DNA from 4 places in the Agrobacterium sp. O3.4 genome. Region 1 is predicted to be linked to each of the others. Evidence: riboswitches for the same ligand, from Rfam matches in the RefSeq annotation. Region 1 holds a riboswitch; each other region holds the start of a gene.
What was found. A riboswitch is a leader RNA that binds a small molecule or an ion and turns the genes downstream of it on or off. The one in region 1 is predicted to bind cobalamin.
Positions count from the first base shown of each region.

Region 2: linked by a shared signal. The riboswitch ahead of M0412_RS15770 (acyl-CoA thioesterase) and the one ahead of M0412_RS05480 ((2Fe-2S) ferredoxin domain-containing protein) in region 1 are both predicted to bind cobalamin.
Region 3: linked by a shared signal. The riboswitch ahead of bluB (5,6-dimethylbenzimidazole synthase) and the one ahead of M0412_RS05480 ((2Fe-2S) ferredoxin domain-containing protein) in region 1 are both predicted to bind cobalamin.
Region 4: linked by a shared signal. The riboswitch ahead of M0412_RS18545 (DUF1636 family protein) and the one ahead of M0412_RS05480 ((2Fe-2S) ferredoxin domain-containing protein) in region 1 are both predicted to bind cobalamin.

Region 1 covers NZ_JALPZP010000001.1:1,138,039-1,140,234, forward strand. The annotation lists gene M0412_RS05475 (LysR family transcriptional regulator) at 1-315, shown strand, start outside; cobalamin riboswitch at 525-718, shown strand; gene M0412_RS05480 ((2Fe-2S) ferredoxin domain-containing protein) at 808-1,599, shown strand; gene M0412_RS05485 (ABC transporter substrate-binding protein) at 1,616-2,196, shown strand, end outside.
Region 2 covers NZ_JALPZP010000002.1:643,813-646,008, reverse strand. The annotation lists gene M0412_RS15775 (DUF1852 domain-containing protein) at 1-317, opposite strand, end outside; cobalamin riboswitch at 667-873, shown strand; gene M0412_RS15770 (acyl-CoA thioesterase) at 971-1,804, shown strand; gene M0412_RS15765 (LysR family transcriptional regulator) at 1,806-2,196, shown strand, end outside.
Region 3 covers NZ_JALPZP010000001.1:956,322-958,517, forward strand. The annotation lists gene M0412_RS04640 (TolB family protein) at 91-921, shown strand; cobalamin riboswitch at 994-1,177, shown strand; gene bluB (5,6-dimethylbenzimidazole synthase) at 1,274-1,990, shown strand.
Region 4 covers NZ_JALPZP010000003.1:289,459-291,654, forward strand. The annotation lists gene cobW (cobalamin biosynthesis protein CobW) at 1-514, opposite strand, end outside; gene M0412_RS18545 (DUF1636 family protein) at 511-936, opposite strand; cobalamin riboswitch at 1,055-1,274, opposite strand; gene cobO (cob(I)yrinic acid a,c-diamide adenosyltransferase) at 1,407-2,024, shown strand; gene M0412_RS18555 (cobyric acid synthase) at 2,026-2,196, shown strand, end outside.

The sequences.
Region 1 (2,196 bases):
TTTGTCGGCCTTCCGACGGAAAGTGCGCTTCAGGGGCATCTGGCAACCCATGCGGCGCGCGAGGGCCGGCCGTTCAAACTGCGTATCCGTCTGGATAGTTTCGAAGATATCTGCGCCATGGTCAGCAGCGGTGTCGGGCTTGCCATCGTGCCGGAGGTTTATGCCTTGAGGTACCAGGCCGAATTGCCCTTCAGGACAGTCTCGATCTCCGATGTCTGGGCGCGCCGTCATCTGCTTATCTGTGCTCGAAGTTTTGCGGGACTTCCCGTACATGCCCGCGCCGTGGTCCATTATCTGACGGCGTTGAAAGGCTAGGTCGCCTGTCTTTCGGCGATTTGACCCACAGACATCAAACATTGTGGTTTCGCGTCCCGCCAGTCTCTCAGCCAATTCCTTAGAGGAGAGCCTTGACGGCCAGGTATCTGTCATGCTTAACGTTACTTTATAACGTAACATGATTATAAAGCTTTGTTGCGTGGAAATCAGACTACCCGTGCAGGCGGTTGACAGTGACCGGCGGCAGTGTAGGGTCGCTCCGTCATGGTTCTTTCGCCGCCCGGCGGAAGCTAAGAGGGAATCCGGTTAAATTCCGGAGCTGTCCCGCAACTGTAAGCGGTGAGCCGATCGCCCACGATGTCACTGGCAGCGATGCCGGGAAGACAGGTGAGACGGCCTCGACCCGCAAGCCAGGAGACCTGCCTGACATCATGTAATTCCGTGGTCGGGGGGTGCCATGGGAATGATGGCTGTTTCCGGTCTTCTGCCGGAGACCCGTCATTTTCGACGCCGCCTCGTGAATGAGGCAATGTGACAGATAGTACCCATCCCACCCATCGCGAGCCTTCCGTGCCGGACGCGGTGCTGCTTGTCGCCAAGTCGGCCTTTGCCGCCGCGCCTCATCAGGACATGCAGCGGCTGGCAATGCAGGCCGAAGGGCTTTGCGGCGCTCAGACCGTTCGCATCGCCTTCACGGAGCAGGGAACACCGTCACTCCATGAAGCGCTGTTCGAGCTGATCGATGAGGATGTCGGCCATGTCCTGATCGTTCCGCTGATGCTGCCGCTCGAGCCCAGTTTTCACAACTGGATGACCAAGACATTGAAACGATGGCGGGCAGGCGACCTCCGGCCATGGCCGTCCCTTTCCATAACAGCAAGTCCCACATCGAGCAGCCTGATGGCGCGCCTGCTCGAAGATCTGGCCGAAACGGCGCAGGCGCTTGACCTTTCAGGGCCTGTTCGCCCGGCAGGTGAAGGATCGCTGGTCCCGGCGCAGAAGCGTCGTGTGCTCGTCTGCCAGGGGGCGCCATGCAACTCGGCGGGTGCGGATGTGATCTGGGGTCATCTGCGCAACCAGCAGGAACGGCAGAAACTTCGGGTAACGGGAGAGGGGACCATGACCGCCAAGTCCACCTGTCTTGGCCCCTGCAACCTTGCGCCTGTCCTGCAGGTCTTTCCCGAGGGCACCTATTATGGCGGCGTCACGGAAGAGGCAGTCGATCGCATCGTTGCCGAACATCTGCTGGGTGGCCGCGTCGTTGACGATTTCGCCTACCACCCGACCGGCCGCAAACAGCGGCTTCGTAATCTGTCCGAATAGCATGAGAGGAAATAGAATGTCGGCAAAGAGCTTTTCACGTCTGGCCGCGGCCGCGCTTGCGGCCTTGATCACGGGTGTGGGCGCCAGCGCTCTCGCCACCGAGCCGTTGCGCGTTGGCGCCACCTACATCACGAGCGGTCTCGACCCGGCAAAGGGATCGAACGGCTGGGCGCTTGTCAGCCATGGCGTGGGTGAAAACCTCTTCACCGTCGATCGGGAAGGGCGGCTTGTGCCCGGTCTCGCCGAAAAAGCGGAACGCACCGGCGATCTCAGCTGGAAAGTGACGCTGAAACCGGGCCGCGCCTTTTCCGATGGTTCCCCTGTGACGGCGGCTGCGCTTGCCGCCGGTTTCGACCACACATTTGCGACTAACAAGGCGGCGCTGGCAACGGGTGGAAAACTGGATTTCGAGGCGGCCGATGACCTGACACTGACGATTACCACGGAGAAGCCGGTGGCTTTTCTTCAGGCGCTTTTCGCCGAATGGCCGCTGATCGCCTACAAGCCTGCAACCGACGGTAAGGCGCTGTTCACCGGGCCGTATCAGATTGCGGATTTCAAGGCGGATACGTTACTGACGCTTACGCCGAACACCCA
Region 2 (2,196 bases), on a different contig from region 1:
CCGGTCTTTTGATCAGCGATATTCGTTTTCAGGATTTCAATCAGGGGAAAGGCATCATTATTGCCCTGCGCACCGACATTCATCTCAACCGAAATGATTTCGAGTTCGACAGAATAACGATTACCTTCGGGGTTATCCCAGTGCGCCAGAGCGTTGAAACGATTGTCAATCATCCTCAAGGCGTTGCGGAGGTTCTCTGCGCGGTTCTCGCCTCTGGCGAGATTGGCAAAATTCGTCGTGACGCGCGTATTTTCTGACGGGCGATACCCCTCATCAAAAGAAATCTTCTTTATATTGAAGCTAAAATCTTTGGTCATCACGATCGAACGCCCTAAATCCCCAGATGAACCCTGATTTCATTGACGTAAGTTTCAGGACGCACCGGATGTTATTTTCAATAGCCTCAGTCGACAGCTTTTAATCTGTCCCGACCCGAGAGCGATGTGCGTTTTGTGCCTGAGAGATCGATCGAATAAAAATGGTATTATCTCACGGAAGTATGAGCCCTGCTCATGATTTGGTACGAGAGACGGTCCGCCCGGAGTTTGGGAATGTCCCAGTCTTCCGAAACCCTTAGGGCGGGACGGATGTATATCTCGGCCGAGGTGATGACCTTCACTTCCACGAAACCGATGGTGGACGCCTTGACCACTCCAGCGACATACGACATTGGTTTGTCATCGTGGTTCTGCGGGCGAAAGTCCGGAGCTAAGAGGGAATTCGGTCAGGGCTTTGCTGCCTGAAGCCGAAGCTGCCCCCGCAACTGTAAACGGCGAGCGAAAGTCCATCCATGTCACTGAGGCAAGCCTCGGGAAGACGGACCAAAGCGACGACCCGTAAGCCAGGAGACCTGCCGCGATAGATAACGTCCACGGGCGGGGTGTCCCGGAGTGCCGCTTTCGCGACAGGCATTCCCGTGCCGTCGTCTTGCGTCATGTTCCTGCCCTGCCAAAAGCTGATGGTAGTGCCGATGACAGAAATCCCGACAATAGAAAAGCCTGCTCAGCGCGGCGCAATAACCAGTCTTATCGATATCGTCTTTCCAGGAGATACAAATCACCACGGTACGCTCTTCGGAGGAACCGGTCTCGCGCTCATGGATCGTGTTGCCTTCATTGCGGCGACCCGGTTCGGGCGGGCACCTTTCGTGACTGCCTCTTGCGAGCGCATTGATTTCCGGCAGCCGGCGCGCATCGGGCACATCGTCGAATTCACGGCCAGACCAGTCAGGGCCGGCCGTCGCTCTCTGACGGTCGAGGTCGAAATGGTGGCGGAAACCATTGTCGGTCGTCAACGACACACCTGTACGAAGGGCATCTTTCATATGGTTGCCGTTCCAGAGGGCGAGAATGCATCGAGCTACGCCTTGCCCGTACTCGCTCCCGAAGAAACCAGGGAAGCCAGTGAAACAGTGGCCATGGTGGAGATCGTATTTCCAGATCAGGCCAACAGTGTAGGCCGGATGTTCGGGGGCGAAGCGATCGCCTACATGACCAAGGCGGCATTCGTTGCGGCGTCGCGCTACTCCGGCAAGCTTGTGGTACTGGCCTCATCCGAGCGCATCGACTTTGCAAGATCAATCGAGATCGGTGAGATTGTCGAGGCGGTGGCGCACGTCACGCGTGTTGGCCGCAGCTCCATGTCCATCGAAACAAAACTCTGGTCCGAAAACCTGCTGACCGGTGAGAGACATATTACCGCCACCGGACATTTCACGATGGTCGCGGTCGACGCGGACCACCGGCCGGTTCCTGTCCGCGATAGCACTCCTGCACACCCGGCTCCTTACCAAGGTCGGGCATAACATGCTGGACAGACAACATCTATCGATCCTGCGTGAAGTCGACCGCTTGGGCAGCCTGACAGCGGCGGCGGAGCGGCTGAACGTCTCCCAGTCTGCTCTTAGCCACACGATCCGCAAGCTGGAAGAACGCTATGGCGTGCCGATGTGGGAGAAGGACGGCCGCAACCTCCGTCTCACCGAGGCCGGCCGCTACATCGTGACATTGGCGCAGCGCGTTCTCCCACAGATCGAAAGGGCCGAAGATGTCCTGTCAGATTATCGCCACGGCCAGCGCGGCTCGCTCAAGATCGGCATGGAATGCCATCCTTGCCATCAATGGTTGATGGGTGTCACAAAGCCCTATCTTATGGAATGGCCAGATGTGGGCCTGGAACTGACGACCTCATTTGCCT
Region 3 (2,196 bases), 180 kb from region 1:
GGATCATAATCACCATGGCGGCGAAAGCAAACGGAATGTCTGCGTCCGCCAACGATCAGAGCCAGACTATCGACAGCCCCGGGAGGCAGCATGCGCAGTTCCATCGAAATCTTCAACATCCGCACCCGGCAGATGCGGGTGGTGTGGCAGACGCCGGAGCTGTTCGAGGCGCCGAACTGGTCGCCGGATGGCAAATATCTGCTGTTGAACAGCGAGGGGTTGCTCTATCGCCTGTCCCCATCCGGTGATGCTTCACCGGAGAAGGTCGATACCGGCTTTGCGACGCAATGCAACAACGACCACGGCATTTCGCCTGATGGTTCGCTGTATGCCATTTCCGACAAGGTGAAATTCGGCAAGAGCGCCATTTATCTTCTGCCATCGGCGGGCGGTGCGCCAAGGCTGATGACGAAGAACCTTCCTTCCTATTGGCATGGCTGGGCGCCGGACGGGAAGAGTTTCGCATATTGCGGCATTCGCGATCAGGTCTTCGACATCTATTCCATGGATATCGACAGCGGCATCGAGACGCGTCTGACCCATGGTGAGGGCCGCAATGACGGGCCGGATTATTCGCCTGATGGTGCGTGGGTCTATTTTAATTCCAGCCGCACCGGGCTGATGCAGATCTGGCGGGTGCGGGTGGATGGCTCCGCTGTGGAGCGCATCACTGACAGTTCCTATGGTGACTGGTTTCCGCACCCGTCTCCCAAAGGGGACAAGGTGGTGTTCGTCTCCTATGACGGCGACGTTTTCGACCATCCGCGTGATCTCGATGTGCGCGTGCGGCTGATGGATATGGATGGCGGCAATGTCGAAACGCTGTTTGAGCTTTTCGGCGGGCAGGGCACGATGAACTCGCCCAACTGGTCGCCGGACGGTGATGAATTCGCTTATGTGCGTTACTTCCCTGTGGCGTAATGCGATTTGGCTTTCGTTAAGGTCACATTGCCGCACCGGCCTCGCGATACTTGCATTCGCAAGCCTTCTTGCTCATAGCTTCCTCAGTCAGGTGCCCGCCCTTGTGGCGGGAGAATCGGGAATCCGGTGAGAAACCGGAACGTGCCCAGCGCTGTGAGGCGGATGCCCTTTTCAAAAAGCCACTGAAGTCATTCGGGAAGGCGAAGAGGGCGGATGAAGCCGAGTCAGAAGACCGGCCTGGCAGGATAGACCGAACCGCGCGGACGGCGGCAGGTTGCTGAAGAGGCGCGTCGTGCATGCGAAAACCGGCATGGTTTCGGCATCCGCGCGCCCGCATTGTTGGGGTTAAACGATGCCGACCGACCCGTCCGCTGGCAATCCATTGCAAACCGATCCATTCGACCATGCGCTTTCGCCTGCCCAGCCATTCTCCGGTGCGGAGCGCGAGGCGATCTACCGCGCCATCGAGACGCGTCGCGACGTGCGCGACCAGTTCCTGCCTGATCCGCTGCCGGAGGAGCTTGTCGAGCGTCTCCTGAAGGCGGCGCATTCGGCTCCCTCTGTCGGTTTCATGCAGCCGTGGAATTTCACGCTCGTCACCGATGGGGCCGTGCGCCAGGCCGCCTTTGTGGCCTTCAGCCGGGCCAATGAAGAGGCGGCGGCGATGTTTACGGGCGAGCAGCAGGCGCTTTATCGCAGTCTCAAGCTCGAAGGCATCCGCAAGGCGCCGCTCAGCATCTGCGTGACCTGCGATCCAACACGCGGTGGCGAGGTGGTGCTGGGGCGCACCCACAATCCGCGCACGGATGTCTATTCCACAGTCTGCGCCATCCAGAACCTCTGGCTTGCCGCCCGCGCCGAAGGCATCGGCGTCGGCTGGGTCAGTATTTTCCACGACAGCGATATTCGCACCATTCTTGATATCCCTGAGCACATCGAAATTGTCGCCTGGCTGTGCCTCGGGCGCGTCAATACGCTTTATACCGAACCGGAACTGGCGGTGAAGGGCTGGCGCCAGCGTGTGCCGCTGGAGGAGCTGGTGTTTCGCAATCGCTGGGGTGGGCGGTAAGGCACTGATAACGGTCTGCGGATGAAGTGAAGCGTTGCCGCTTTTTCTTCTCCCTGGGGAGAAGGTGGCCCGAAGGGTCCGATGAGGGGGCCAGCTCACCGAATATCGCTGACGTTGCCCCCTCATCCCGCTGCCGCGGACTTCTCCCCCTCGGGGAGAAGAAACTTGTGGCACCCGCCCGGTCCTAACCGCCGGCTTACTGCGCG
Region 4 (2,196 bases), on a different contig from region 1:
AAACTTCCTCTACCGGATCATCGTGATCGAGCGCCTCGTCATTGGCCCGCTGGGCGGCAAGTGCTTCCATGTCGTGGGCAACCTGTCCCTCGGCAAGGGCTGCGCCATCCACCACGGCCACCACGGCATCCACTGTCACGCGGCTCTTGATCGCCGGCCACTGGAAGGCCTGCACCAGCGGCTTCGGCAGTGCGAGGCCGGACGTTTCGATGAGGATATGCTCCACCTTCGGCTGGCGGCTGAGGATTTGTTCGATAGCGGGCTGGAAATCATCCGCCACCGTGCAGCAGATGCAGCCATTGGCCAGTTCAACGATGTTTTCTTCCGGGCAGCTTTCAATGCCGCAGCCCTTGAGAATTTCGCCATCGATGCCGATATCGCCGAATTCATTGACGATGATGGCAAGCCGCTTGCCATCCAGCTTTTCGAGAAGGCCGCGCAGCAGCGTGGTTTTTCCGGCCCCCAGAAAGCCGGTGACGATGGTGCAGGGAACGCGGTCCAGAAGGGTGCTCATGATCTCTCCTCGGTAAAATTGAATGGGGGAATGCGCGCCACCATGCCGCGCTTCAATGGTTCGGGGCGGCCGCGCCAGGGCATCAGGCCGTCTGCGGAGGCGGCCAGCATATGCGCGCCTGTCAGCAGGTCTTCCGCGTCATTGGGCGTCAGCCCGCCAAACACATAGGACCAGCCGTCGGCGCCACGAAGCACGGCGCTGAGGCTGCGCTTGCAATTGGCAAGGCAACTGACGGAGCGAACAACGACACCGGATGCTTCCGCCTTCGCGATGACGGCTTCGGCGAGACGCAAACCGGCGCGTGGTTCGGCATTGGGATCGGCTTCATCGCGACAGCTTCGGCAAACGAAGACCACCACACCGGAGGCCGTGTCAGCCTGCGTGTCTCCGCCTGCACATGAAGATGTCGCTGAAATATCCAAACCGTTTCGCTTCCCGCGCCTTTAAAAAAATCGTCGGGGTGCTGACATCGAAAACGGCATGCGCAGATGCGCAAACCCAATATTCGATCTGACCGACTGACCGGAGCACCCCGCCCGACAGACGTTTTTCTGAAACGGCAGGTCTCCTGGCTTGCGGCTTCAAAACACCCGGACACCGCCTTCCCGAACCCATCTTCAAGGGTCCAGTGGCTTTACGGTGCAGGCTTACCGCTTACAGTTGCGGGGGCAGCCACGGAATGACCCATTGTCCGGGTGGAACCGTGTTCCCTCTTAGCTTTTCCCGTTGCCGGGAAAAGACCGTCAGTCCGCTACCATTAGGCTGAACGAGGGGGAGGGTCAATGCCGTGGCCTGCCCCTCACGCATTGCCGGGTGCGGCAAATTGGGTATAGTCGCCGCTCCGAATGGCAGGGGCATCGGTCCCGCACCGCAGGATGAGAAGGAAAACGCGATGACGCGCGACATCAGCGATAACGAAGCCGAACGCCACCGGCAGAAAATGGTCAACCGCAAGACGGTTCAGGATGCCGAAGTTGCGGCAAAGACCATCGAAAAAGGTCTGCTGATGATCAATACCGGCCCGGGCAAAGGCAAGTCCACGGCGGCCTTCGGCCTTGCTTTGCGCATGCTCGGCACCGGGCGGCGGGTCGGCGTCGTGCAGTTCATCAAGGGCGCATGGTCGACGGGCGAACAACAGGCTCTGACGCTTTTCGGCGACAAGGTTGTCTGGCGCACCATGGGCGAGGGTTTCACGTGGGACACGCAGGATCTGAAACGCGATGTTGCCGCAGCCACAAAGGCCTGGGAAGAAGCCAAGGTCCTGATGGCCGACGAAACCATCGGCCTCCTGATCCTCGACGAACTGAACATCGCGCTACGTTACGACTACCTGCCGCTGGAAGAGGTCGTTGAAACCCTGTCCAGTCGCAGGCCCGATCTGCATGTCATCGTCACCGGCCGCAATGCCAAGCAACCGCTGATCGACGCTGCCGACATGGTGACGGATATGACCCTGGTGAAACACCACTTCAAGGCGGGCGTGAAGGCGCAGGCCGGGATAGAATTCTGACATGACCGCACGGGTGCTGATGTTTCAGGGAACCGGCTCGGACGTCGGCAAATCGCTGATGGTGGCCGGCCTTGCCCGGGCATTCACCCGGCGCGGCCTGTCGGTGATGCCGTTCAAACCGCAGAACATGTCTAACAACGCGGCGGTAACCGCCGATGGCGGCGAGATCGGC